3 regions of the Enterobacter mori genome follow, and region 2 is predicted to be linked to each of the others. Evidence: predicted binding sites of a transcription regulator. Region 2 holds the regulator's gene; each other region holds the start of a gene.
What was found. Region 2 encodes CRP, which controls carbon source genes, mostly activating them, when cyclic AMP is high. Its sites were predicted from a motif close to ATGTGANNNNNNTCACAT; they were not measured.

Region 1: a site for CRP is predicted at 2,103-2,120, ahead of N2K86_RS01500 (YjcB family protein). Genes of this name have one in related genera too.
Region 3: a site for CRP is predicted at 1,809-1,826, ahead of N2K86_RS21675 (PTS mannitol transporter subunit IICBA). Genes of this name have one in related genera too.

The regions. Positions count from the first base shown of each region.
Region 1 is NZ_CP104285.1:309,763-314,462, forward strand. Features, by position in the region: gene uvrA (excinuclease ABC subunit UvrA) at 1-917, opposite strand, end outside; gene ssb1 (single-stranded DNA-binding protein SSB1) at 1,169-1,699, shown strand; gene N2K86_RS01500 (YjcB family protein) at 1,760-2,041, opposite strand; gene N2K86_RS01505 (EAL domain-containing protein) at 2,698-4,263, shown strand; gene soxS (superoxide response transcriptional regulator SoxS) at 4,270-4,596, opposite strand; gene soxR (redox-sensitive transcriptional activator SoxR) at 4,695-4,700, shown strand, end outside.
Region 2 is NZ_CP104285.1:4,344,546-4,349,245, forward strand. Features, by position in the region: gene N2K86_RS20620 (hydrolase) at 1-48, shown strand, start outside; gene N2K86_RS20625 (YheU family protein) at 45-263, shown strand; gene N2K86_RS20630 (phosphoribulokinase) at 294-1,163, shown strand; gene N2K86_RS20635 (OsmC family protein) at 1,250-1,654, opposite strand; gene crp (cAMP-activated global transcriptional regulator CRP) at 1,966-2,598, shown strand; gene N2K86_RS20645 (YccS/YhfK family putative transporter) at 2,656-4,700, shown strand, end outside.
Region 3 is NZ_CP104285.1:4,579,583-4,584,282, forward strand. Features, by position in the region: gene N2K86_RS21665 (HlyD family secretion protein) at 1-991, opposite strand, end outside; gene N2K86_RS21670 (DUF3302 domain-containing protein) at 994-1,350, opposite strand; gene N2K86_RS21675 (PTS mannitol transporter subunit IICBA) at 2,012-3,919, shown strand; gene mtlD (mannitol-1-phosphate 5-dehydrogenase) at 4,023-4,700, shown strand, end outside.

The DNA.
Region 1 (4,700 bases), 750 kb from region 2:
GCGCCGCCCGCCAGCGACAGCTCCGGGTTCTGAATCACGCGGTCCGGATCGAAATACTGCTGGACGCCCAGGCCGTCACACGTCGGGCAGGCACCCGCCGGGTTGTTGAAGGAGAACAGACGCGGTTCCAGCTCGCGCATGCTGTAGCCGCAAATCGGGCAGGCAAAGTTGGCGGAGAAGAGCAGCTCTTCCGCTTTCGGGTTGTCCATGTCGGAGACCACGGCCGTGCCGCCAGACAGTTCCAGCGCCGTCTCAAAGGATTCCGCGAGACGCGTGGCGAGATCGTCACGCACCTTAAAGCGATCAATCACCACTTCGATGGTGTGCTTCTTCTGTAGTTCCAGCTTTGGCGGATCCGACAGGTCACACACTTCGCCGTCAATACGGGCACGGATATAGCCCTGGCTTGCCAGGTTTTCCAGCGTTTTGGTGTGCTCGCCTTTACGCTCTTTAATGATCGGCGCCAGCAGCATCAGGCGTTTGCCTTCCGGCTGCGACAGCACGTTATCCACCATCTGGCTCACGGTCTGGGCCGTCAGCGGGACGTCATGGTCCGGGCAGCGCGGCTCGCCCACGCGGGCATACAGCAGACGCAGGTAGTCGTGAATTTCGGTAATGGTACCGACCGTAGAACGCGGGTTATGCGAGGTGGACTTCTGCTCAATAGAGATAGCAGGGGACAACCCTTCAATATGGTCGACATCCGGTTTTTCCATCAGCGACAGGAACTGACGCGCGTACGCAGAGAGTGATTCAACGTAACGACGCTGTCCTTCGGCATACAGAGTGTCGAAAGCCAGTGAGGATTTGCCAGACCCCGAAAGCCCGGTCACGACAATGAGTTTGTCGCGAGGGATTATGAGGTTGATATTCTTGAGATTGTGGGTGCGGGCGCCCCGAACTTCGATCTTATCCATTCACCTTTCCCGGTTGGAACACGGATTGCCTGATTTGTTTGAAGGACAAACGGCTGTCAGAAACGGCTAATTATGACACAATTTGACCTGTTTGAATATACAGTATTGGAATGCATTTTCTGATTGGCTGTGTAACAATGTCGAGTTCGCGAGAGATTTCTGAACCAACTACGCAACTATGCAAATTGCCGCGTGGAAATGGTACACTCGCGCGTTTACACTATTAAGAAACGTATTCAGGAGACACGAACATGGCCAGCAGAGGCGTAAACAAGGTGATTCTCGTCGGTAATCTGGGCCAGGACCCGGAAGTACGCTACATGCCGAGTGGTGGCGCAGTTGCCAACATTACGCTGGCTACTTCCGAATCCTGGCGTGATAAAGCGACCGGTGAGATGAAAGAGCAGACCGAATGGCACCGCGTTGTGCTGTTTGGCAAACTGGCCGAAGTGGCCGGTGAGTATCTGCGTAAAGGTTCTCAGGTCTATATCGAAGGCCAGCTGCGTACCCGCAAATGGACCGATCAGTCCGGCGCTGAGAAGTACACCACGGAAGTCGTGGTGAACGTGGGTGGCACCATGCAGATGCTGGGTGGCCGTCAGGGCGGTGGCGCACCGGCAGGTGGCGGTCAGAGCCAGCAGCAGGGCGGTTGGGGTCAGCCTCAGCAGCCGCAGGGCGGCAACCAGTTCAGCGGCGGCGCGCAGTCTCGTCCGCAGCAGCAGTCTGCTCCGGCCCCGTCTAACGAACCGCCAATGGATTTCGACGACGACATTCCGTTCTGATCCACGGACGCGAAAACAAAAAACCCAGACATCGTCTGGGTTTTTTTATTGATGAAGGGATCAGGTAATCACCATCGGCCAGTCTGGCGGCGTGTGGCTCATGGCTTCCACCATCACCACTTTTATATTTTCCCAAACGGCAGCGATATCCAGCAGGGTAATGCCAAGCAGACCCGTTGCAAACCAGCAGGCTGCGCCCAGCCCCAGCAGGGTGCTGATCACCGCAAGGCCAGCGTAGTCAGATTTACGAAACTGAATGTTCAGCGTGCTGGCTAAAAACATCAACACCGCACTTAACAATGGCCAGCGCAGGAGAACCATGCTGGTAGTAATGGTCGCCATAAACCCATCCTCGACAAAACAGACGAACTGAAATGAAACAATGTTTCTCGTTACACAAGATATGTGAACTATATCACACTTGCTGTTTTATTCGCCAGCATCACGGCGTGGAAAAATGGGCGATTTATCACCATGGAGAATATATCTTTGTAAGCGAGGCTGACGCCTCAACGCACCGTCCGCCAGGGCAAGTGCGGCGAGAGAGGGGATCACGAGGCTTGCGCAAGAGACATGTCTGGTCAGCCATTTTCCTGGCAAGTGAAGCGTTATTTTTACGCCCTTCATAAAAATATGCTGGTTGCGTTTGATTATTAATAAATCAAACCACGAAGCAGAGGGGAACAATTATCACGAAATTTCATGTTCATCTTGTTCTTTTTTCATGCGGCCAGAAGTTTGGTTTAATCAATGATCCGCTGTTGTGCTAGCTAAAACCTCCCGCCTGTACTGGATAATTATTTTCCTTAATTGAAACGGAACGAATACTTTTAGTTTAGCTTACGGGAAAATATTATCGTCATAACCAATTTTAAGATTTTTAATACTAAAAGTCGGTTGCTAACTTCGCATGATTCATGCAACGTAATCATCTGTTTATCAAAGCATCCGGCCTTCATTACTACAGGCGTACAACATGCAGGGATATAGGGCGGGAAATGAATCGTAGCGCGCGGCGCAAGATGCTCAGGGGGGTAGGGATCATCATGGTAGTTATGCTACCGGTGATGCTTGCGCTATGGTTTGCCCAGCTCAGAGCCGTGTCGGAAACAAGCGCCCAACTACGCACATTTGCTGGACTGGCGTTAGACAAAACAGAACTTGTCATTCAACAGGTTGATTTAGCACGCGATGGCGCTGAACAATATCAGGGTAAACTGTGTACACCTGAGCACCGGCAATATATGTTGAATGTGGTTCGTGGTCGTCTTTTCGTCGCCGATTTAATTTATGCACAAGGCCAACGTTTTCTTTGTTCAACCGTTTTTACCCCCGACCAGCCCTATCTGATTTCTGTCGCCAATTACAAACGTAAACCCGACATTGCCATCTATTATTATCGCGATACGCCATTTTTTACAGGGTATAAAATGACATATATGCAGCGTGGTAATTATGTTGTGGTGGTCAATCCGCTTTCTTACAGTGAAGTGATGTCAGCCGATCATTCTCTGTCGTGGGGGGTGTACGACACGGTAACTAATGCATTCTTTTCCGTCAGCCAGCAGGCCAATATTACATTATTGAATACGCTAATCCGGGATAAGGAATCGACATTTCAAAAAGATGACCGTTTTTATACCATCGTTAAATCCGATAAACGCCCCATCGCAGCCATCGTCTCCACATCGAATACACGCTTTTATGAAACGCTTTATCATCAGGCCACACTGACGCTGCCGCTGGGGATGATCTGCAGCATTATTATTCTTCTGGTGTGGTCACGCACCCACCGTGAACTCAACTCCCCAGGCCGGTTGCTGCATCGTGCGCTGAATAAGCGCCAGCTTTGCGTCCATTATCAGCCAATTATTGATATTAAAAATAATCGGTGCGTGGGGGCAGAAGCGTTACTGCGCTGGCCTGGCTTTAACGGACAGGTGATGAGTCCGGTGGAATTTATCCCGCTGGCGGAAAAAGAGGGCATGAGCGAACGTATTACGGATTACGTCGTCGAAGAGGTATTCAGCGATCTGGGGCATTTCCTGGCGACGCATCCCGATCTCTATATTTCCATTAACCTGTCGGCGACTGATTTTCACTCTTCGCGCCTGATCGCGATGATCTCGGACAAGGCCAGGCACTATGCCGTGCGCGCGCAGCAGATAAAGATTGAAGTGACGGAACGCGGGTTTATTGATGTTCCTAAAACCACACCCGTTATTCAGGCTTTCCGTCAGGCGGGCTATGAAGTGGCCATCGATGATTTCGGGACCGGTTATTCCAACCTGCATAACCTTTATTCGCTGAATGTCGATATCCTGAAAATCGATAAATCCTTTATCGATACCTTAACGACCAACAGCACCAGCCACCTGATTGCCGAGCACATCATCGAGATGGCGCAAAGTTTGCGTCTTAAAACCATCGCGGAAGGTGTGGAAACGGCAGAGCAGGTCAGCTGGCTGTTGAAGCGTGGCGTGCAGTATTGTCAGGGATGGCACTTCGCGAAAGCGATGCCGCCCCAGGAATTTATGGCCTGGCAGCAGCAACCTTTGCACTGATACACATTAATTCAACTGATGGCGGTAATCGCTCGGCGTGCGGTCAAATTCACGACGAAACACGCGGGAAAAGGTTTGTTGCGAGACATAGCCAAGATCCATCGCGATATCAAAAATAGGCCGTTGCGTCGAACGTAGCGCCTGCGCTGCCAGCAGCAGTCTGCGCTGGCGAATGTACTCACCCAGCGTCTGATGCATGACGGTGCGGAACATTCTCTGTAAATACCATTTCGAATAGCCCGATTTTTTAGCGACCACATCAATGTTCAACGGTTGGTCGATATGTTCATCAATCCATTCAATAAGCGTCTGAATAATTTGCTGATGCGACATAAGGTTGCCCCTCTGTAGATACATCTATCCTGGTGGATTCGTCGTTTTCTCTGCGGGGGAGTATAATTCCTCAAGTTAACTTGAGGTAAAGAGGTTTTATGGAA
Region 2 (4,700 bases):
ACCCGCATCCCTGACTGGCTCACCTCTTTTCTGGACGGTAAAAAATGATTATCCCCTGGCAGGATCTCGCTCCCGAAACGCTCGATAATCTGATTGAAAGCTTTGTATTACGTGAAGGCACCGATTATGGTGAACAAGAACGTTCGCTCGAACAAAAGGTCAGCGATGTTAAGCGCCAGCTGAAAAGCGGCGACGTGGTGCTGGTGTGGTCCGAACTGCATGAGACGGTCAATATCATGCCCCGCAACGCGTTTCACGGCTGATCTGTAAACCTTTCCAGTCAGGGAGTTGCTATGTCTGCCAGACATCCGGTTATTGCCGTTACGGGCTCGAGTGGTGCGGGAACCACCACCACCAGCCTCGCATTTCGCAAGATTTTCGCACAGCTGAATCTCCAGGCGGCAGAAGTGGAGGGCGACAGCTTTCACCGCTATACGCGCCCGGAAATGGACATGGCCATCCGCAAGGCGCGCGATCTGGGCAAACACATCAGCTATTTCGGCCCGGAAGCCAACGATTTCGGCCTGCTGGAGCAAACCTTTCGCGAATACGGGCAAAGCGGTACCGGGCAGTCCCGCAAGTATCTGCACACCTACGACGAAGCCGTTCCCTGGAACCAGGTGCCGGGGACATTCACCCCGTGGCAACCCCTGCCGGAGCCGACGGACGTGCTGTTTTACGAAGGGCTACACGGCGGCGTGGTCACACCTCAACACGACGTCGCGCGTCACGTGGATCTGCTGGTCGGCGTGGTGCCGATTGTTAACCTTGAGTGGATCCAGAAGCTGACGCGTGACATGAGCGAGCGCGGGCATTCTCGCGAAGCGGTGATGGATTCCGTCGTGCGTTCCATGGAGGACTACATCAACTTCCTGACGCCGCAGTTCTCCCGCACCCACATCAACTTCCAGCGCGTGCCGACGGTGGATACCTCCAACCCGTTTGCGGCCAAAACAATCCCGTCGCTGGATGAGAGCTTCGTCGTCATCCATTTCCGCAATCTCGAAGGCATTGATTACCCCTGGCTGCTGGCGATGCTGCAGGGCTCGTTTATTTCGCACATGAATACGTTGGTGGTGCCGGGCGGAAAAATGGGGCTGGCGATGGAGTTAATTATGACGCCGCTGGTCCAGCGACTGATGGAAGGGAAGCAGATTGCGTGAGTTGTTTTGCCCGGTGGCGCTGCGCTTACCGGGCCTACGTTCGTGCTTTTGTAGGGCGGGTCAGCGAAGCGCCACCCGCCAAAAGATTATGCCTCGATCACTTCATACGAATGGGTGATTTTTACCGCTTTTTCCAGCATTAACGCCACTGAGCAGTACTTCTCCGCAGAAAGGTCTACGGCGCGTGATACTGCGGCATCTTTCAGTTCTTTCCCGGTCACGATAAAGTGCAGATTAATGTGGGTGAACAGGCGTGGCGCCTCTTCGCGACGTTCGGAAGTAAGCTTCACTTCGCAATCGGTCACATCATGACGACCTTTTTGCAGAATCGACACCACGTCAATTGCGCTGCATCCACCCGCTGCCATCAGCACCATTTCCATTGGGCTTGGGGCTTTATCGCCGGAGTTACCGTCCATCAAAATCTGGTGTCCTGACGCGGACTCGCCCAGGAACGTTAAACCTTCAACCCACTTCACGCGCGCTTGCATATTCTTAAACTCCAACGTTGCATTTTTGGTGACAGATTACGCGTGCGTTACATTTCTCGCAATGGAAGGCGACCTGCATCATGCTGAAGCGAGACACCAGGAGACACGCGGCGAAAGCTATGCTAAAACACTCTGGATGCTACAGTAATACATTGACGTTACACATGTATGCAGAGGACATCAAACTTTACTGGCTGCGAAACGTTACGGTAGCCGACTTCCCAGGGTATGGGTAAGAATTCGATTGCAACCCCAGAGTCCGGATGCATCTTATGACTCTGGTGACAGCTTATAACAGAGGATAACAGCGCATGGTGCTTGGCAAACCGCAAACAGACCCGACTCTCGAATGGTTCTTGTCTCATTGCCACATTCATAAGTACCCATCAAAGAGCACGCTGATTCACCAGGGTGAAAAAGCGGAAACGTTGTATTACATCGTTAAAGGCTCGGTGGCAGTGCTGATCAAAGATGAAGAAGGGAAAGAGATGATCCTTTCTTATCTGAACCAGGGCGATTTCATCGGTGAACTGGGCCTGTTTGAAGAGGGCCAGGAACGTAGCGCCTGGGTTCGTGCAAAGACAGCATGTGAAGTGGCTGAAATTTCTTACAAGAAATTCCGTCAGTTGATTCAGGTTAACCCTGACATCCTGATGCGTCTTTCTTCACAGATGGCGCGCCGTCTGCAGGTGACGTCTGAGAAAGTGGGTAACCTCGCCTTCCTGGACGTGACCGGTCGTATCGCGCAGACACTGCTGAACCTGGCGAAACAGCCAGACGCCATGACCCACCCTGACGGCATGCAAATTAAAATTACCCGCCAGGAAATTGGTCAAATCGTCGGTTGCTCCCGTGAAACAGTGGGCCGTATCCTGAAAATGCTGGAAGATCAAAACCTGATCTCCGCCCACGGTAAAACCATCGTGGTTTACGGAACGCGTTAATTCCGCTTAAACGGCGTGCCATCGCAAGGTGTCACGCCGTTTTTGTCTCTACTCCCCATGTGGCGCAGGCTGATCTATCACCCGGAAGTTAACTACGCACTGCGACAAACGCTGGTGTTGTGCCTTCCTGTGGCCATAGGGCTGATCCTCGGACACCTCCAGCAAGGTCTGCTGTTTTCCCTCGTTCCCGCCTGCTGCAACATTGCCGGTCTGGACACGCCGCATAAGCGCTTTTTCAAACGTTTGATCATCGGTGGCTGCCTGTTTGCTGGCTGTAGTCTCGCCGTACAGCTCCTGCTTGCCCGTGATATCCCGCTGCCGCTGATCCTGACCGTGCTGGCGATGACGCTTGGCGTGACGGCGGAAATCAGTTCGCTGCATGCGCGCCTGCTGCCCGCCTCGCTGATTGCGGCTATCTTCACCCTGAGCCTCGCCGGGAATATGCCGGTGTGGGAGCCGCTGCTGATCTACGCCCTTGGCACGCTCTGGTACGGGGTGTTTAACTGGTTCTGGTTTTGGCTGTGGCGGGAACAGCCGCTGCGTGAATCCCTGAGCCTGCTCTATGTGCAGCTTGCGGATTACTGCGAAGCCAAATACACCCTGCTCACCCAGCATACCGACCCGGAGAAATCTCTGCCGCCGCTGCTGACGCGCCAGCAAAAGGTTGTCGACCTGATAAGCCAGTGCTACCAGCAGCTGCACATGCTTGCCGCCAACAAGAACCACGAATACAAACGGCTGCTGCGCACCTTCCAGGTAGGGCTGGACCTGCAGGAGCATATCTCCGTCAGCCTTCACCACCCGCAGGAGGTGCAAAAGCTGGTGGAGCGTAGCCATGCCGAAGCGGTGATCCGCTGGAACGCCCAGACCGTCGCAGCGCGGCTGAGGGTACTGGCTGACGATATTCTCTATCACCGCTACCCCACGCGATTTAACATGGACAAACAACTCGGCGCGCTGGAGAAAATTGCCCGTCAGCACGCGGATAACCCGGTCGGCCAGTTTGCCGCCTGGCACTTCAGCCGCATCGCCCGCGTGTTGCGTACTCAGCGTCCGCTTTATCCGCGTGACCTTATGGCGGATAAGCAGAAACGTCTGCCGCTGCTGCCCGCGCTCAAAAGCTATCTGTCACTGAAATCCTCCGCCCTGCGCAACGCGGCGCGGATAAGCGTGATGCTGAGCATTGCCAGCCTGATGGGCATGGCGCTGCACCTGCCGAAACCCTACTGGATTTTAATGACCGTGCTGTTTGTCACACAGAACGGCTACGGGGCCACGCGAGTACGTATCTTCCACCGGGCTGGCGGAACGCTAGCCGGGCTGATTATTGCGGGCGTGACGCTTCACTTCCACGTGCCGGAAGGCTATACGCTGGTCGGGATGCTGGCGATCACCATGGTGAGCTATCTGATCATCCGTAAAAATTACGGCTGGGCGATGGTGGGCTTTACGGTCACGGCGGTGTACACACTGCAGCTGCTCACGCTCAACGGCGAACAATTTATCGTGGCTCGTCTGGTCGATACGCTGATTGGCTGCCTGATTGCCTTCGGCGGCATGGTCTGGCTGTGGCCGCAGTGGCAGAGCGGGTTGCTCAGGCAGAACGCCCATGACGCGCTGGAAGCCGACCAGCAGGCCATTCGCCTGATCCTCAGCGACGACCCGCAGCCCTCCCCGCTGGCGTATCAGCGGATGAAGGTCAACCAGGCGCACAACGCCCTGTTTAACTCGCTCAACCAGGCCATGCAGGAGCCGGGGTTTAACTCGCACTATCTTGCAGACATGAAGCTCTGGGTGACGCACAGCCAGTTTATCGTCGAGCACATTAACGCCATGACCACGCTGGCGCGCGAGCACACGATGCTGACGCCGGATCTGGCCCAGCGCTATTTGCAGTCGTGTGAAATTGCGTTGCAGAGATGCCAGCAGCGTCTGGAGTATGACTCGCCGGGCGAGGCGGGGGATTCGAATATTCTGGAGGCGCCTGAAACGCTGACCCATGGGCCGATGAGCACCCTGGAGCAGCATTTGCAGCGCGTTCTGGGGCATTTGAACACCATGCACACCATTTCGTCGGTGGCATGGCGTCAGCGCCCGCATCA
Region 3 (4,700 bases), 240 kb from region 2:
CCAGCTCGATAAGCGCCTGCACGCCATCGGTGCCCGGCACGACCGTCAGCGCCTGCAGCGCTCCCTGCGCCTGGTAAGTCCCTCCCGGCACCACCGGCAGGACGCTGGTGAGTTTACCGGTGAACACCTGGCCTGGCAGTGCGTTAAACACCACTTCCGCTTCGTCGCCCGGTTTCAAACGCAGTAACGAGTTCTGACGGAACTGCGCCACGATTTGACGTTTCTGTTCCGGGATGAAAACCATCACCGGACGCAGCGGCAGCGCGGCGGCATAGGTACCCGGACGGATCAGCACCTGGGTGATATACCCATTGCTTGGCGCGCGTACCACGGTCTGATCGAGGTTATAGGTGGCTTCCGCCAGCTGGGCGCGCAGGGAGGCAATCTGCGACTGTTCGCCATTCACCATGCTGTCTAACTGGCTTTGAATCTGCGTTTGTTCGGCAACGGAGCCTTTCACCATCGCATCCTGTGCCAGGTAGTTCTGACGCGCGTTGTCGATATCGCTTTCAGAGAACGGATTCACCTTCGCCTGGCTGCCTTTCAGGTAGCGCTGATAATCTTTAAACAGACGGTCACGTTCAGCGGACACACGTGTCGTATTAGCGACCGCTTCCGACAGCTGTGCTTTCAGATTGTCGATATTGTGCGTGGCGGTCACCAGGTCAGCCTTCAGCCTGTCGACGCGCGCCTGATAGCGGCCCGGATCCAGTTTAAATAACACTTCGCCTTTTTTAATAAGCTGGTTATTTTTATCGGTCACTTCCGTGACGATTCCCGTCACCTGCGGCGTAATCGGAATGGAAATAACCGCTTTTTGCGCCGTAAAGGTATACGGGTGGTTATAGTTCATTAATAAGATAAGGCCCGCGACAATAAATACCCCACCCAGGGTTGCGGTGGCGAGCGTCCATTGGTTGACCGGAATACGAAATATTTTAAAGATGGCCCATGCAAAGGCCACATAGGTCAGAATAATTAACAAATCCATGATCAGCGCTCCAGCGTATTTTTATCGGCAACGGGTTGCACTGCGGCCAGTTTTTGCTCGAGTTCGGCTACGCGTTGGGTCAGAGCATCCATACCCGGCACCTCATCCGGTTTTGAGAGATGGTTCTGCATACCCCAGCCGCGATCTTCCCGATACAACGTGGCCCAAATCCACAAAAACGGCCAAATGGCGTGGAGCGTAAACAGGCTTATCCACCCCGCCGTATGGATAGCATCGGCATGGGGATGGTTTCGTTTTTTCGCCATATTATAAGGGATGTCATGAATAGCGATGATTCCGTAAAACAGAACCAGGAACACAAAAATCAATACACCCAGCGCAAAATAGTTGAGAAACATATTCTCCTCACTTAAACAACGTCAACTCATTAAATTAATAAAACAGTGCGCAGTCTAATTAATTTATTTTTAAACAAAAGAACAACGTTAGTTATTTCAAAGGCGGGGAGTATCGGTTTTTATAATATCTCCATGCAAGTTTATAAGCGTTTCAAAATATATCCTGAATAATAATATACTTAACCTTACATTATGAGCGTAATCTACCTTTTCCTTTTTCGCCATACCACATCTTAAAAGTGGTTTTTTAGCTTTCCGTGTTGCTTGCTTTCATCCTGGCGTCGAATGGCAAAACAAAGTTTGCCGGGGATCACATGCAGACAAATCTGCATAAAAATATTTTGTGAATCCAGTCACATCTCAGAAACAAACACGCGGCGAACAAATGTGACTTCAATCACAAAATAGGGGTGATTTTGCTTCTTTTCTACGCGTTGTATTTATTTTACACACTAATTTTGTGATGAAGATCACTTCATTATTCTCCCCACCCCCTACATTTACGTGACTGAGATCACACAATTTTTCGCTGTCTGGACAGTTGAACGATTCAGTGCCAGATTTCACAGCATCAGAACAGGGTCCGGCTACCTCTGCCGCCACACATTAACGATAAACCTCGGGCCGCAAGCCTAAGCGTAAACATAAGAAGGGGTGTTTTATGTCATCCGATTTCAAGATCAAAGTTCAAAGCTTTGGTCGTTTTCTCAGCAACATGGTGATGCCAAATATCGGCGCGTTTATCGCGTGGGGTATCATCACTGCATTGTTCATTCCGACAGGGTGGTTGCCTAACGAAACGCTGGCGAAACTTGTTGGTCCAATGATTACCTATCTGCTGCCGCTGCTCATCGGTTATACCGGTGGTCGTCTGGTCGGCGGTGACCGTGGTGGCGTAGTGGGTGCTATCACGACCATGGGTGTTATCGTCGGTGCGGATATGCCGATGTTCCTCGGTGCCATGATTGCCGGTCCTCTGGGCGGCTGGGCGATTAAGAAATTTGACGTCTGGGTTGATGGCAAGATCAAATCCGGCTTCGAAATGCTGGTGAACAACTTCTCTGCGGGCATCATCGGGATGATCCTCGCGATTCTGGCGTTCCTCGGCATTGGCCCTGCGGTTGAAGTGCTGTCCAAAATTCTGGCGGCGGGCGTTAACTTCATGGTTGCGCACGACATGCTGCCGCTGGCGTCTATCTTTGTTGAACCGGCGAAAATCCTGTTCCTCAACAACGCCATCAACCACGGTATCTTCTCACCGCTGGGAATTCAGCAGTCCCATGACCTCGGCAAGTCCATCTTCTTCCTGATTGAAGCGAACCCGGGTCCGGGTATGGGCGTTCTGCTGGCGTACATGTTCTTTGGTCGTGGCAGCGCTAAGCAGTCTGCGGGCGGCGCGGCTATCATCCACTTCCTGGGCGGTATCCACGAAATTTACTTCCCGTACGTGCTGATGAACCCACGTCTGATCCTGGCCGTTATCCTCGGCGGTATGACCGGCGTGTTCACCCTGAGCGTGCTGGGCGGTGGTCTGGTTTCTCCGGCGTCTCCGGGCTCCATCCTGGCGGTACTGGCGATGACCCCGAAAGGCGCCTACTTCGCTAACATCGCGGCGATCTGTGCGGCCATGGTGGTCTCCTTCGTGGTCTCCGCTATCCTGCTGAAAACCAGCAAAGTGAAAGAAGACGACGATATCGAAGCGGCAACCCGTCGTATGCATGACATGAAAGCGGAGTCCAAAGGCGCTACCCCGCTGGCAGCGGGCGATGTCTCTAACGACCTGAGCCACGTGCGTAAAATCATCGTTGCCTGTGACGCCGGTATGGGCTCCAGCGCAATGGGTGCGGGCGTGCTGCGTAAGAAAGTACAGGATGCGGGTCTGACCAATATCTCTGTCACTAACAGCGCGATTAACAACCTGCCGCCGGACGTTGACCTGGTGATCACGCACCGCGATCTGACCGAACGCGCCATGCGCCAGGTACCTCAGGCGCAGCACATTTCGCTGACTAACTTCCTCGACAGCGGCCTGTACACCAGCCTGACAGAGCGTCTGGTTGCGGCCCAGCGTCACGAAGACAATGAAGTCAAAGTGCGTAGCAGCCTGCAGGACAGCTTCGACGAGAGCAATGCTCACCTGTTCAAACTGGGTGCGGAAAACATCTTCCTCGGTCGTACCGCGACCAACAAAGAAGAAGCGATTCGCTTTGCCGGTGAGCAACTGGTGAAAGGCGGCTACGTTCAGCCAGAATACGTTGACGCAATGCTGGAACGTGAAAAACTGACCCCAACCTACCTGGGTGAATCCATCGCGGTTCCGCACGGTACGGTTGAAGCAAAAGACCGCGTGCTGAAAACGGGCGTGGTGTTCTGTCAGTACCCTGACGGCGTGCGCTTCGGTGAAGAAGAAGATGACATCGCCCGTCTGGTGATTGGTATTGCCGCACGCAACAACGAGCACATTCAGGTGATTACCAGCCTGACCAACGCGCTGGATGACGAAACCGTCATTGAGCGTCTGGCTAACACCACCAGCGTGGAAGAAGTCCTGGCTCTGCTCAACAAATAACAGCGCCTCTTCCCTCTCCCCTTCGGGGAGAGGGCTAGGGTGAGGGGGAGAAAGCTCCTCACCCCAGCCCTCTCGGGTAAAAACATTGATGAAGGTTAATACTATGAAAGCATTACATTTTGGCGCAGGTAACATTGGCCGTGGTTTTATCGGCAAACTGCTGGCAGACGCGGGCATTACGCTGACGTTTGCCGATGTGAACCAGGTGGTCCTGGATGCCCTGAATGCCCGTCATAGCTATCAGGTCCACGTAGTGGGTGAAAACGAGCAGGTTGAAACCGTGTCGGGCGTGAATGCGGTAAGCAGCATTGGCGACGACGTTATCGACCTGATTGCCAGCGTTGATCTGGTCACCACGGCGGTAGGCCCGGTGGTGCTTGAGCGTATCGCCCCGGCAGTGGCGAAAGGTCTGGCGAAGCGTAAAGCTCAGGGGAACGACGCTCCGCTGAACATCATCGCCTGCGAAAACATGGTGCGCGGCACCACGCAGCTGAAAGGCCACGTTCTGGCGGCTGTCGCTGACGAAGACAAAGCCTGGGTCGAAGCGCACGTCGGGTTTGTGGATTCCGCTGTGGACCGCATCGTTCCGCCGTCTGAATCCGCCACCAACGACCCGCTGGAAGTGACCGTTGAAACCTTCAGCGAGTGGATCGTCGATAAAACCCAGTTTAAAGGTACGCTACCAACCATCCCGGGGATGGAATTAACTGATAACCTGATGGCATTTGTCGAACGTAAACTCTTCACGCTGAACACGGGTCATGCTATAACCGCGTACCTC